Regions from separate parts of the Neobacillus sp. NPDC093182 genome, predicted to be linked through region 1. Evidence: riboswitches for the same ligand, from Rfam matches in the RefSeq annotation. Region 1 holds a riboswitch; each other region holds the start of a gene.
The links. A riboswitch is a leader RNA that binds a small molecule or an ion and turns the genes downstream of it on or off. The one in region 1 is predicted to bind lysine.
Positions count from the first base shown of each region.

Region 2: linked by a shared signal. The riboswitch ahead of dapA (4-hydroxy-tetrahydrodipicolinate synthase) and the one ahead of ACIQAA_RS10455 (transporter substrate-binding domain-containing protein) in region 1 are both predicted to bind lysine.
Region 3: linked by a shared signal. The riboswitch ahead of ACIQAA_RS03585 (aspartate kinase) and the one ahead of ACIQAA_RS10455 (transporter substrate-binding domain-containing protein) in region 1 are both predicted to bind lysine.

Region 1 is NZ_JBIVOI010000004.1:282,413-286,703, forward strand. It holds gene ACIQAA_RS10445 (amino acid ABC transporter ATP-binding protein) at 1-407, opposite strand, end outside; gene ACIQAA_RS10450 (amino acid ABC transporter permease) at 428-1,156, opposite strand; gene ACIQAA_RS10455 (transporter substrate-binding domain-containing protein) at 1,220-2,056, opposite strand; lysine riboswitch at 2,162-2,345, opposite strand; gene ACIQAA_RS10460 (MFS transporter) at 2,584-3,960, opposite strand; gene deoD (purine-nucleoside phosphorylase) at 4,115-4,291, opposite strand, start outside.
Region 2 is NZ_JBIVOI010000002.1:559,599-563,889, forward strand. It holds gene ACIQAA_RS07375 (branched-chain amino acid aminotransferase) at 264-1,346, shown strand; gene ACIQAA_RS07380 (M15 family metallopeptidase) at 1,655-2,119, shown strand; lysine riboswitch at 2,305-2,484, shown strand; gene dapA (4-hydroxy-tetrahydrodipicolinate synthase) at 2,612-3,490, shown strand; gene ACIQAA_RS07390 (hypothetical protein) at 3,684-4,291, shown strand, end outside.
Region 3 is NZ_JBIVOI010000001.1:673,883-678,173, forward strand. It holds gene ACIQAA_RS03580 (YslB family protein) at 1-453, shown strand; gene ACIQAA_RS03585 (aspartate kinase) at 665-1,885, opposite strand; lysine riboswitch at 2,005-2,183, opposite strand; gene uvrC (excinuclease ABC subunit UvrC) at 2,253-4,025, opposite strand; gene trxA (thioredoxin) at 4,247-4,291, opposite strand, start outside.

The sequences.
Region 1 (4,291 bases):
TTCGCATTAATATATTTGTCCATACCAACAACCTTCAAGTACTTCATCGCTACTTTTTCCGCTTCTTCCTTGGAACGTTTTAATACTTTTACTTGTCCCACCACACAATTATTAAGAACATTGTGGTTATTAAATAGGTTAAATTGTTGGAACACCATACCTAAATGCTTCCGATAATCAACTGCATCATGCTTGTCATCCAGAATATTTTCACCATGATAAATAATCTGCCCGCCGCTTGGTTTTTCTAATAGATTAATACAACGAAGAAGAGTTGATTTACCAGATCCTGAGGAACCGATAATAGAAACTACTTCTCCCTTATTCACCGAAAAATTAATGTCTTTTAATACTTCATGCGTTCCGAAGGATTTATTTAAATGTTGAATATCAATAATCTTTTCCAAATTCTCTCCTCCTTCTCTTATTATTTTTGATTATCGTTTCCAATCATCGTATAGTTGTCAGATCCATCTAATTTCTTTTCAAGGTATAGCAATATTCTTGTTACAATAAAAGTCATCACAAAATAAATCATACATGCTACGAAAAAGGATTCAAAATATCTAAAGTTATTACCTGAAATCGATTTCGTAACAAAATATAATTCTGTAACGGAAATAACATTCAGAACGGACGTATCTTTAATATTAATAACAAATTGATTTCCTGTTGCCGGTAGAATATTTCGAATAACCTGTGGCAGCACCACATTCCACATCGTTTGCACATGTGTCATTCCGATCGCATGAGCTGCTTCGAACTGACCTTTATCAATCGAAACAATCCCGCCGCGAACAATTTCCGCCATATAGGCCCCTGTATTAATCGATACAACAATAATTGCAGCTGCAAACACGTTCATATCGATACCAAATGCTAACGCAGAACCATAATAAATAACCATCGCTTGTACAATCATCGGTGTTCCACGGAAGAATTCAATATAGATAGTTAGGATTGTATTAATTACTCTTAAAAATACCTTTTTCGCTCCACGTTCAGGTACTGGAATTGTTCGAATTACCCCTGCTAATAATCCAATCATTGCTCCCAAAACCGTCCCAATAAGAGCAATCAAAAGTGTTAACCCAGCACCACGAAGGAACATAGGCCAGTTTTCCGAGATTATTTTAACGACCCACTCAAGACTCATCTTTTATCCTCCTTTACTTATAAAACCGACTGTACGATAAAATACAGCCGGCTTCCTTAAAAATTATTTTGCTGCTGGTTGATTCTTAATTGCAGTATCCATAATGCTCGTACGTTCTTCTTCTGAGATACCTGCTAAAATTTCATTGATTTTATCCTTTACGTCACTGCCTTTTTCAAGGCCCACAGCGATTGCCGTATCATCTGCTGATGTTTTAAATCCTTCTTCAAATTCAACCATTACATAGTTTTCATTTGCAGCTGAGGCACTAACTCCTTCTGGGCGTTCTGAAACGTAGCCATCAATAATTCCTGATTCAAGAGCTACTCTCATTGCAGGGAAGTTGTCCATCGCGGTTTTCTTGTCTACACCTTCAATTTGATCAATCACTGAATAGTGGAACGTATTTAATTGAGCTGTAACTTTTGCTCCTTTGAAATCTTGGATAGAAGCAGCATCTTCGTACTTGCTGCCTTTTTTCACAACCATCACTAAATTTGATGTATAGTAATTATCCGAAAAATCGATTGTTTCTTTACGTTCTGCTGTCGGTGACATACCTGCGATGATGGCATCAATTTTACCTGATGTTAAAGCTGGTACAAGTCCATCCCATTCTGTTTTAACAATCACTAATTCTTTTCCTAAACCTTCAGCTACCTTTTTAGCAATTTCCACATCATATCCGCCTGCATATTCTGCAGAGCCATCGATTTTAACACCGCCGTTGGAATCATCGTTTTGAGTCCAGTTAAACGGAGCATATCCCGCTTCAAGGCCAACCTTAAACGTATTATCCTCTGATGATCCAGAACCAGAACTCTTACTTGTTCCACAACCTGCTAATAGAAGAATCGCTGAAACCAATAAAACTATAACTATCTTAAACTTATTTTTCATGATGTCTCTCTCCCTGTTTTTTATAGTTTACTAAAGACAAAAAACGGCCTGAGATAAACTCAGGCCGCAGTATGCATAGTTACCTTAAGTCCCCTCTTTTATCCCAAATGAGATAGCACAACTCAATAAACCGGAAAGTTTATTGAGACAGTCCTGCAGCTCTTAACTACAGACCCAGCATGTAATGACTTGAGAATATTACAAACTTCGGCAACATTTCCTTCTCCTTAGCATCACTGCTTCTCAAACTCCACTAAGGACTGTTAAATATCGCGCCTCTACCTCACAGTAAAAAAGTGAGGTCTTATTTAATTATAGTAATATAGTACAGTATTTTGTCGAAATCCGTCAACCTGTATATTACTGACAATTCTATTTTTGAAATATCTAACGTGCACAATTCAAACGAAGATATCCTTTATTAAATATTTTAAAGAGCCTCTCTTTACCAAATGAGAGGCTCAAATTTTAATTGCTATTTATGGTATTTATTCGGTTCAGGTATTTTATTTTACCTGGAGCCATTTCTACATATCCCGAACCGTCATTTTTACTTTTCGCCCAACTAATATCCAGTACAGGAATAGGCTGAAAGCGGTAATGAGTACGAGAACAAAAAGGATATTACTATACATGGAAGCCTCCGGATTGCTTAAAATCCCTAGGATATTGGACCGCATTGCGGAAGAGTCCATCATCGCGGCTGTATAGGCAATTCCGATAGACATAGCGACATTTAGCGTCAAATTATAAAATCCAATAGCTGTCCCTGATTTATCTTTTCCAATTGTGCCAATACAAGAATCGAGCATTGGTGCGTACATGAACGCGAACGAACTTGAAAATATAATCATTGATATTACAAAGATAATGACAGAGGTTTTTACAAAGAGACCCCCCAGCAACAAACTGCCGATAATTCCAGCCATGGCTATCGTGATACATTGTCTGCTTCCCAGTACCTTTGCAATTTTCCCAGAAAGTGCTCCTACTATCGCAGCCAATAGATAAGCCGGAATCAACAATAGCGAAATCGTATCAAGCTTTAGGCCATAAAGCTTTTCTAGCAAAAACGGAAACAAGAAAATATACGCTAATTGGACAGAATAAATCACGAAAGCGACTCCGAGTAAAGAAATAAACTGCCTATTTTGAAAAAATGCTATACCAATGAATGCTCTTGAATTCTTGCTGATATAAGCAAGAAATAAAGCACCCGCCACGACAAACGCTAAAAGATAAACCCAATTGAAATCGGTAATATATAGCAGCAGGAATGCTGCAATGCCTGCAACTAGAAATAATCCTAATACATCAACATGACTGTTTTTTGTCTCTTCCTTAGGAAGATATTTTAGAATAAATGGAAGGGTGAAGAGAGTTATTAAAGGAACTAGAAAAAGAGTTGTCCAATGAAAATAAGTAGAAACATAGCCACCTGTTAATGCCCCAATAACCTGTGATAAAGCAAAGCTGCTTGTACTTAACCCCAAAAACTTTTTTTGTTCATGTACAGGCAAATGTTTGGTTACAAAAATAACATATAAGGTTTCAGCTGAAGCCAAGCCTGCTGTTTGGATGATTCGAGAAACAACTACTAGTAAAAATGAATGTTGAAAAAGGTAACCCATTACTGAGCCAACACAAATTAAAATAATCCCGATGCTTAAAAGCTTTCTAATACTAATGGAATCCGCCAAAGCAGCGTAGACCACTGCTCCAATTCCAATTACTAGCCCGGCTAAGGTTGCCTGCCAGCTTACTGTTGTTGCAGAAATATGAAAATCCTTTGCCATATCGGTAGAAATAATTTTAAACGAATTATCAATGATTAAACATAATAGAAATAACAGAAGCATTACTGGTACAGCTTTCTTAACACTATATTCCTGAGTTTCTGTCATGCTCGCATTTGCACTTAATGTTGTCATGGCGGCTTTCCTCTCTTTTTTGTCAAATCCGATATCAAATAAATTTGGCATTTGATCACGATTTTACAGCTTCGCTTGTAATGACATCTTTACCTCGTGTTGTACTCAAATGCCCAAAGTCATGCGCTTAAGCAAGCTCCAAAGCGATTTCCATCATATTCGTAAAGGCAACTTGTCGTTCTTCCGGTGTCGTTTGTTCATGTCGAATCATATGATCACTTACCGTTAAAATCGTAAGCGCGTTAACTCCTGCATAAGCTGCATTCATATAAAGACCGGCCGTCTCCATTTCCGCACATAGAAT
Region 2 (4,291 bases), on a different contig from region 1:
GTTAACATTACAAAAATGAATAATTTCTCACAAGTTATATTTGTCATATATGACAAAGTTTATTGAGTCTGATAAGCACGATTGTCACCGCTTTGACAAAACTAAAACAAAATTAACCTGTTTGAATCTAAATAGTGGTATAGTAAGAGAAAGTATTTTTACTATTTCAAAAATATAATTATCAGAGGTTTCGACATGATTCATGTTTAGAAGGATTGATGAGTGTTTAAAACTGAACCTATAATTAAAAATGAGGTGTGAGCATGAAACAGGAGATTTCATTTATTCAAAGAGAACAATTAAAAGCCAAGCCTGATACCGCTTCACTGGGTTTCGGTAAGTATTTCAGTGATTACATGTTTGAAATGGATTATCATGATGACCTGGGCTGGTTTAATCCAAGAATTACTCCTTATGAGCCATTAACGCTTGATCCTTCAGCGATGGTTTTCCACTATGGACAAGCTATCTTTGAGGGGATGAAGGCATATAAGACTCCGGATGGTTCCGTCCAGCTTTTCCGTCCAGAGAAAAACATGAAGCGTTTCAACGAATCATGTGACAGGCTCTGCATTCCCCAAATTGATGAGGAGTTTTTATTAGAAGGCATTAAACAATTGATTACCACAGAAAAAGAATGGGTTCCAGATGGTGAAGGGACATCTCTTTATATTCGTCCGTTTATTTTCTCAACAGAGGCTTATCTTGGTGTACGCCCTGCCAATCAATATAAGTTGCTCGTCATCCTCTCCCCGTCTGGAGCCTATTACGGCAGCCAATTAAGTCCTGTTAAGATTTATGTGGAAGAGCAATACGTTCGTGCGGTAATTGGCGGTGTTGGCCATGTAAAGACAGCAGGCAACTATGCTGCCAGCTTGAAAGCACAAAAAAAGGCAGATGCAGGCGGCTACGCTCAAATCCTTTGGCTCGATGCGAAGGAGAATAAATATGTAGAAGAAGTCGGCAGCATGAATATCTTCTTTAAGATTAATGGCGAAGTGGTAACACCAAGGTTAAATGGCAGTATTTTGCCAGGTGTCACACGTGATTCAGTTATTCAATTGCTAAAATATTGGAATATTCCTGTACGTGAAGAGAAAATATCCATAGAAGAGGTATTTGCTGCACACAAGCGCGGTGAACTCGAGGAAGTTTTTGGAGCAGGAACCGCTGCTGTTATTTCGCCTGTTGGTGAACTAACTTGGAAAGACCAATCGATTATCATCAATAACAATCATATTGGTCAGCTGTCTCAAGATATTTATAATGAAATGACAGGGATACAACTTGGGAAGAAAGAAGATCCATTTAATTGGACAGTGAAAGTTACTCAAGTTGAAGGATAACTCATGAACTACTTACTATGGAAGATCCAGTTGAGCTGGATCTTTTTTTTGTATTGAAAGACTTTTCACGTATAGAACAACATAAGGATATACAAAATTAGGAAGGCAACTTTTTGAAACAATGATTCTTTATTTCTCGTCTTTACTAATGCAGGATTTTTGACAAGAAAGGATTTGCGATTTTGAAACTTAACTGGAAAGGCAGACTGCTATTTACATTCATTATTGGCCTTATTATTTTATTCTTTGTGCAAAACCCTATTGGCACCAGCTTACTAAATGGTTTCAACATAGGAGGTTCTGCTCCAATGCCAACCGAACTTCATCCAATAGTGAGAGATCGGAGCAATCAATTAATCCAGCAAGCAGCTGATAAAGGGATTGTGATGGTGATTACGGATGACTTCCGTAGTGCTGAAGACCAAGATCGACTTTATGAGCAAGGCCGGACAGTCGCTGGAAATATTGTAACGAATGCAAGAGGAGGAGAATCCTTTCACAACTTTGGGCTGGCCATTGATTTTGCCATAAAAACATCTTCTGCAGATATTATTTGGGATATGCAATATGATGGCAACCAAAATGGAATAGCAGATTGGAACGAAGTTGTGGAAATGGCAAAAGCCCTTGGATTTGAATGGGGCGGCGATTGGGCTCAATTTAAAGACTATCCCCATTTACAAATGAACTTTGGCTTAACACTAGCAGACCTGCAAAATGGAAAGAGACCGGCAGATTTATCCCTAACAGCTGATTCTGATGATATAAAATAAGCGATAGAAAAATCGGGAACTGTCCGTCTGAGGTGGAAAGTGTCCACGGGTGGTGCCTGTCACCAAAATGGTCACCGCTCCTGCGGTGACCATTTTGGTGACAGGCACCTTTGCTCTTGAATTTTATAGAATTTTCTGGTATATTTATTAATAATTAAATATTTTCTTACTTCATTACCTTTTGAAGTGAGGATAGAGGTGCAAAAACCATTAGTACGCAATGGGAGGATAGTGAGGTCCTATGATCATTGTGGAAAGGGGAATTTGCCGAAGCGGATAGAATCTCATTTGTCTTGAAGCTGGTTCTGCTGTTGAATAAATACAGAACTGTCATATAGGTGACTATATGGAGGGCTATCTTACGCAAAGGAACGATTTTAAATTATGTTTCTACTGCAGCAGCGAGCCTTCGTTGCTGCTTTTTTGCGTTTACTTTTGATTGACCTGAACTACCTCTAATTTTTCTAAAAAATTATGTAAAGGGTGAGCTTGATGAATTTCGGCCAAGTTTTAACAGCTATGGTGACGCCATTTGATCAGCATGGAGAGATTGACTATAACGCAGCTAGAGCACTAGTAAATTACTTAATCGCTAATGGTACAGATGGATTAGTAGTTGCAGGAACCACTGGAGAATCTCCAACATTAACAACAGAGGAAAAAATAGCGTTATTTAAATTCGTGGTCGAGGTTGCAGCCGGCAGGGTGCCTGTCATTGCTGGAACTGGCTCCAATAACACGAGAGCATCTATCAGCTTAACGAAACAGGCGGAAGAAGCAGGCGTTGATGGAATTATGCTCGTAGCACCATACTATAATAAGCCATCTCAAGAAGGATTGTTTCAGCACTTTAAAGCCATTGCGGAAGCTACTTCTTTACCAGTAATGCTTTATAATATTCCCGGGCGCTGTGCCGTCAACATCTCTGTAGAGACGATTGTCCGCCTCTCTGCAATTAGTAATATTGTGGCGGTAAAAGAAGCAAGCGGCGATCTAGACGCCATGGCAGAGATCATTAGCCGTACTCCGGATACATTTACCTTGTACAGCGGTGATGATGGACTAACTATACCAGTTCTTGCAATCGGCGGTGCAGGTGTGGTTTCGGTTGCTTCGCATATCATTGGCAATCAGATGCAGGAAATGATTACACTGTTTAAAAATGGCCGTGTTCAAGAAGCAGCTGTTGCACATCGCAGCCTACTGCCAATCATGAAAGCCTTATTTACGGCACCCAATCCTACCCCTGTAAAAACAGCATTAAATTTGCAAGGTATCCAGGTAGGAGATGTCCGTCTGCCAATGGTTCCTTTAAATGATGAAGAAAAAAGCGCGCTGCAAAAAGTCCTGCCAATTAACTCATTGGTATAAATGTTTACAACCTGTCCCTCCATGGGGCAGGTTCTTTTATAACTAAAAATTAATTCTCGAATATTCACAAATATTACAATTCTCCTTATCATCCTCCTCACTATTTGATTGTATAATACGAATTGTTACATCCTTATTCCCCTGATTTACCCTCTCTAACTACTTCTAAAAAATACTGAAAGCAGGTCGATTTATGAAAAACAGTAAAAAGAAAAATTCTTGTGGTAAAAACATGCCGGAAATAAAAGCATGGGCGATTCCTATGACGACTCCTCAAGAAAGAAAAAACGTATTTATGGACTTGGCGATAAGTTCTGAATTTGGAATGAGGAATCGCGGTCTAGTCTTTTATTATGGGAAAGATTTAATTGCATACAAACGTGAAAGACCTTCAGACCAAAACCGCAATGAATTTCTCCGCATACTTGCAAAATTTATGACCGATTGTTTAGAAGATGATTGTCCTTCCTCCTGGGATCTATGTGGGTCCTCATTCTGGGAAAAATTCATCTATTACTTTTATCCCCAAAACATAGCAATCTCACCAAAGATGAATGAAGTAGAAAACTTCCTAGTCCAATTGAAAAAGTTTATTCGCTGGCTAGATAAACGAGTTGGTACACATTACTACCCTATTATTGAAAAATACTCCACAGAAGCTGCTCCTAATCTAAAATCCTGTGAACAACTATTAAATATCCTCTTTTTAAAACATTTTCCTCAAGCTTATAGTCCTAACTGGAATCCCGAAAAAGACATAGAAGAATTAACCTTAAATGGCACCCAATTTTTAAATTCCCA
Region 3 (4,291 bases), on a different contig from region 1:
ATGAATGAAAGTACTGCCGTCGAACTTAATTTACAATCGAATGAACCAAGAAATATTTCACTGTTTGGGTATGAATTGATTCGAGAATTCATACTGCCGGAAATCTTAGGAAAAGACACACCTGAAATCCTTTACTGGGCTGGAAAACGATTAGCTCGTAGTCATCCTTTAAATAGCCTTGATGAAATCATCGATTTTTTCTCAAAAGCCTCATGGGGGCAGCTCGAATTAAAAAGAGAGCGTAAAGATGAAATTGAATTTGAACTTGTCAGCCCGCTGATTGTTTCGCGAGTCAAATCAAAAGCTGAACATTACTTCCAAATTGAAGCAGGCTTCCTAGCCCAACAAATTGAACTCCAAAAACAAGTCATCGCAGAAACCTTCGAACACCCAGTAAAAAAAGCAAACAAAGTCCTATTCACCGTCAAATGGGATCGTAAAGACACCATTTAGATTAGGGTGTAGTTGTTGGTGCAGTTGTTGGTGTTGATGGTGCCTGTCACCACCCGTGGACACTGTCCACCTCAGGCGGACAGTTTGGGCAAAAAGCTTTCCTTGGAGTTTTCTCCAAGGAAGGTTTTTTTTATTTGCTAGAGGTGGCATGTCTTAATAGGAAACCTGTCTGAATACTAGCCTCATTCAGGCAGCAATTAAGCCTTTCAGCCTATGCCTGGTTGTTTAGACCAAATGCTTGGTGCAGTACTTCTACTGCTTTTAGCATGTGTTTTTCTTCGACTACTGCTGAAACTTTGATTTCAGAAGTGCTGACCATTTTAATTTGAATTTGGTTTTTTGCAAGAACTTCAAACATTTGCGCTGCTACCCCAGGGTTTGAAATCATCCCTGATCCAACGATTGATACTTTTGCCAATTTATTTTCAGCATCGAGCTGTTCGTAGTTCAGTACACCCTTGTTATTTTCAAGGACATTTAATGTCTCCATAAGGTCCTGGGTTTTAATAGAGAAAGCAAGATTTGCTGTTTCTGCTTCTGTTGTGCTTTGAACAATAATGTCTACGTTCAAATGGTTTTCAGCCAGGGTTGTAAAAATGGTTGATAAACTTGTTAAAGAATTAGCAAGTCCTATCACACTTACCTTCGTAATTTCATCTTCAAATGCCACTCCACGGACTACAAGGTTTTGTTCCATTGACGCTTCCTCCTCAATCACTGTTCCTTCTACTCTTTCCATACTTGAGCGAACCTCAAGTTTGACTTGATAGTTTTTCGCAAATTCCACTGCTCTTGGATGCAGTACTCCAGCACCTAAATTGGCAAGCTCGAGCATTTCATCATAAGACACTGACTGTAATTTACGTGCACTCTTCACATATCTCGGGTCAGTGGTGAATACACCCGTTACATCTGTATAAATATCACATTTATCGGCCTTTAGTGCAGCAGCGAGGGCCACCGCCGTCGTATCTGAGCCGCCACGGCCAAGAGTAGTAATTTCTCCATTTTCTGTAATCCCTTGGAAGCCAGCGACAATTACCACTTTACCAGCAGCAAGCTGATTTTTTACCGCTTCTGTATTAATGGTCGTAATGCGGGCATTTCCATGAACCGGCTCCGTGACAATTCCTGCCTGCCATCCTGTAAACGAAACAGCAGGAAGATTCTGTTCATTTAGAGCCATTGACAATAACGCAATCGTTACCTGTTCTCCTGTACTTAACAGCATATCCATGTCCCGTTTGTTAGGAGCTGCGGAAATTTCTTTTGCCAGATCCACCAGCTGATCAGTGGATTTCCCCATTGCGGAAACAACCACAACAACCTGATTCCCTTGATCGGTTTCATCTTTTACTCTTTGAGCTACATTTAGAATTCTTTCTACACTTCCAACCGAAGTACCGCCAAACTTTTGTACAATTAAACCCATCTTTTCCCCTGCTTTCAGTTATAGGTTTAGCTATCATTATATGTTTCCCCGCAAAAAAATAAAAAAGCAATGAGAGGGCATCTCATTGCTTGAATACACAAAAAAATTCTGCGTCTACAATGTAAGATAGCTCTCCAAGGCATTAAGCCTTGACAATCCGGCATTTATTAAATGCAAGACCAGCAAAGAAAGAAATGAGACTTTCTTCACTTCGGCGAACATCCCCTTTCATGATTCATCACCGAAGCTCATCCTTCTCCGAATCACTACTATTGAAGCTCGCACCTCTACCTTCACTTTAGTATTAAAAAGTGATAGTAATATAATTTTCACTCATTATAGCATAGTGTCATTTTTCTGACAATCACTAGGATTGAAGTTTTTTAATTAATTCCTCCGCTACAGGAGCGGGAATTCCGATGGCTCTAAACTCTTCAAATGTGGCCTCCTTCATTTTCTTAACCGAACCAAATTCCTTTAACAGCTGCTTTTTACGTTTTTCACCGACACCTGGAATGTCGTCCAACAGTGATTGAAACGCACTTTTCCCGCGTGTTTGACGATGAAAGGTAATCGCAAACCGGTGAACTTCATCCTGAATTCTTTGTAATAGATAAAACTCTTGGCTGTTCCTCCCAAGAGGGATAATTTGAAGTGGATTTCCATATAAAAGCTGAGAAGTCTTGTGCTTATCATCTTTCACTAGACCAGCCAGTGGAATATCTAAACCAAGCTCGTTTTCTAAGACATCTCTGACAGCCTCCACATGTCCTTTTCCACCATCAATAATAATGAGATCCGGCAGCGGCAGTTCCTCTTTTAACGCCCTAGAATACCTTCTTCTTGTTACTTCACGCATCGATTCGTAGTCATCAGGTCCCTTAACCGATTTAATCTTATACTTTCGGTATTCACGCTTATTTGGCTTCCCGTCGATGAAGACCACCATTGCAGATACAGGGTCTGTCCCTTGAATATTCGAGTTATCGAAAGACTCAATTCGATGCGGGGTATAAATACCCATCAGCTCGCCAAGATTTTCAACAGCCTTTATCGTCCTTACTTCGTCCTTTTCAATCAGTGAAAATTTTTCATTCAAAGCAATTTTTGCATTTTTGATCGCCATCTTAATAAGATCTAGTTTCTGGCCGCGCTGAGGCTTTAGGACTTTAACTTGAAGGAGCTGTTCGGCAAGATTTAAGTCAATTTCATCCTGAATCAGAATTTCCTTCGGCTTAATATGATTCGATTTTTCGTAAAATTGACCTAAGAAGGTAAGAATTTCTTCTTCTGGCTCATTGTATATAGGGAACATGGAAACGTCACGTTCAATTAGTTTTCCTTGGCGTACAAAGAATACTTGAACACACATCCAGCCTTTATCGACGGCATAGCCAAAAACATCACGATCCGTAAAATCAGTCATCGTGATTTTTTGCTTTTCCATAATGGTTTCAATATGAATAATTTTATCGCGGAATTCTTTGGCTCGCTCAAAATCCAATTCCTCAGAAGCGCTGGTCATTTTCTCCGTTAGTTCTTTTTTAATCTCTTTAAATCCCCCATTGAGGAAGCGAGTGATTTCGTCCGTCATTTGTTTGTATTGCTCTTCATGTACTTCATTTACACATGGTGCCAGGCACTGCCCTAAATGGTAATATAAACAAACCCTGTCCGGAAGGGTTGAGCATTTTCGTAATGGATAGATTCGGTCTAACAGCTTTTTTGTTTCATTCGCTGCCATGACGTTAGGGTAAGGACCAAAGTATTTTCCTTTATCCTTTTTGACCTTCCTTGTAATAATAAGTTTCGGATGTCTCTCCGCTGTCAATTTTATAAACGGATAGGTCTTATCATCCTTCAGCATGACATTGTATTTTGGGTCGTATTTTTTAATTAAATTTAATTCGAGTAACAGTGCTTCGATATTTGATGAGGTGACAATATATTCAAAGTCCTCAATCTCGTTGACGAGCCGCAGTGTTTTACCATCGTGTGACCCGGTAAAATAGGACCGTACACGATTTTTTAGTATTTTTGCCTTTCCTACATATATGATCGTTCCCTGACGGTCCTTCATCAAGTAGCAGCCAGGCTGATCAGGCAGCAGTGTTAATTTTTGTTTGATAGTCTCATTCATTTCAAGCTGCTCCTCTCCGTCTTTTATTTATCTATCCTAAAATTTTAAATGATAAAGCGGATAAAGAAAAGCCTGATTCTTTTTCCAATGGCTGTGTAAAACTGGCCTGTTGATTTCCGCTCCAATCAACAGGGTGCCAAAATTAATATTTTGGCTTTAACACAGTCTTTCAAAAAATAAAAAACCTTAGCTAGAACGATCCTAGCTAAGGTTATCTATGCTTATACGTGCTTTTCTAATACACCTGCTAAAGCATCTTTTGGCTG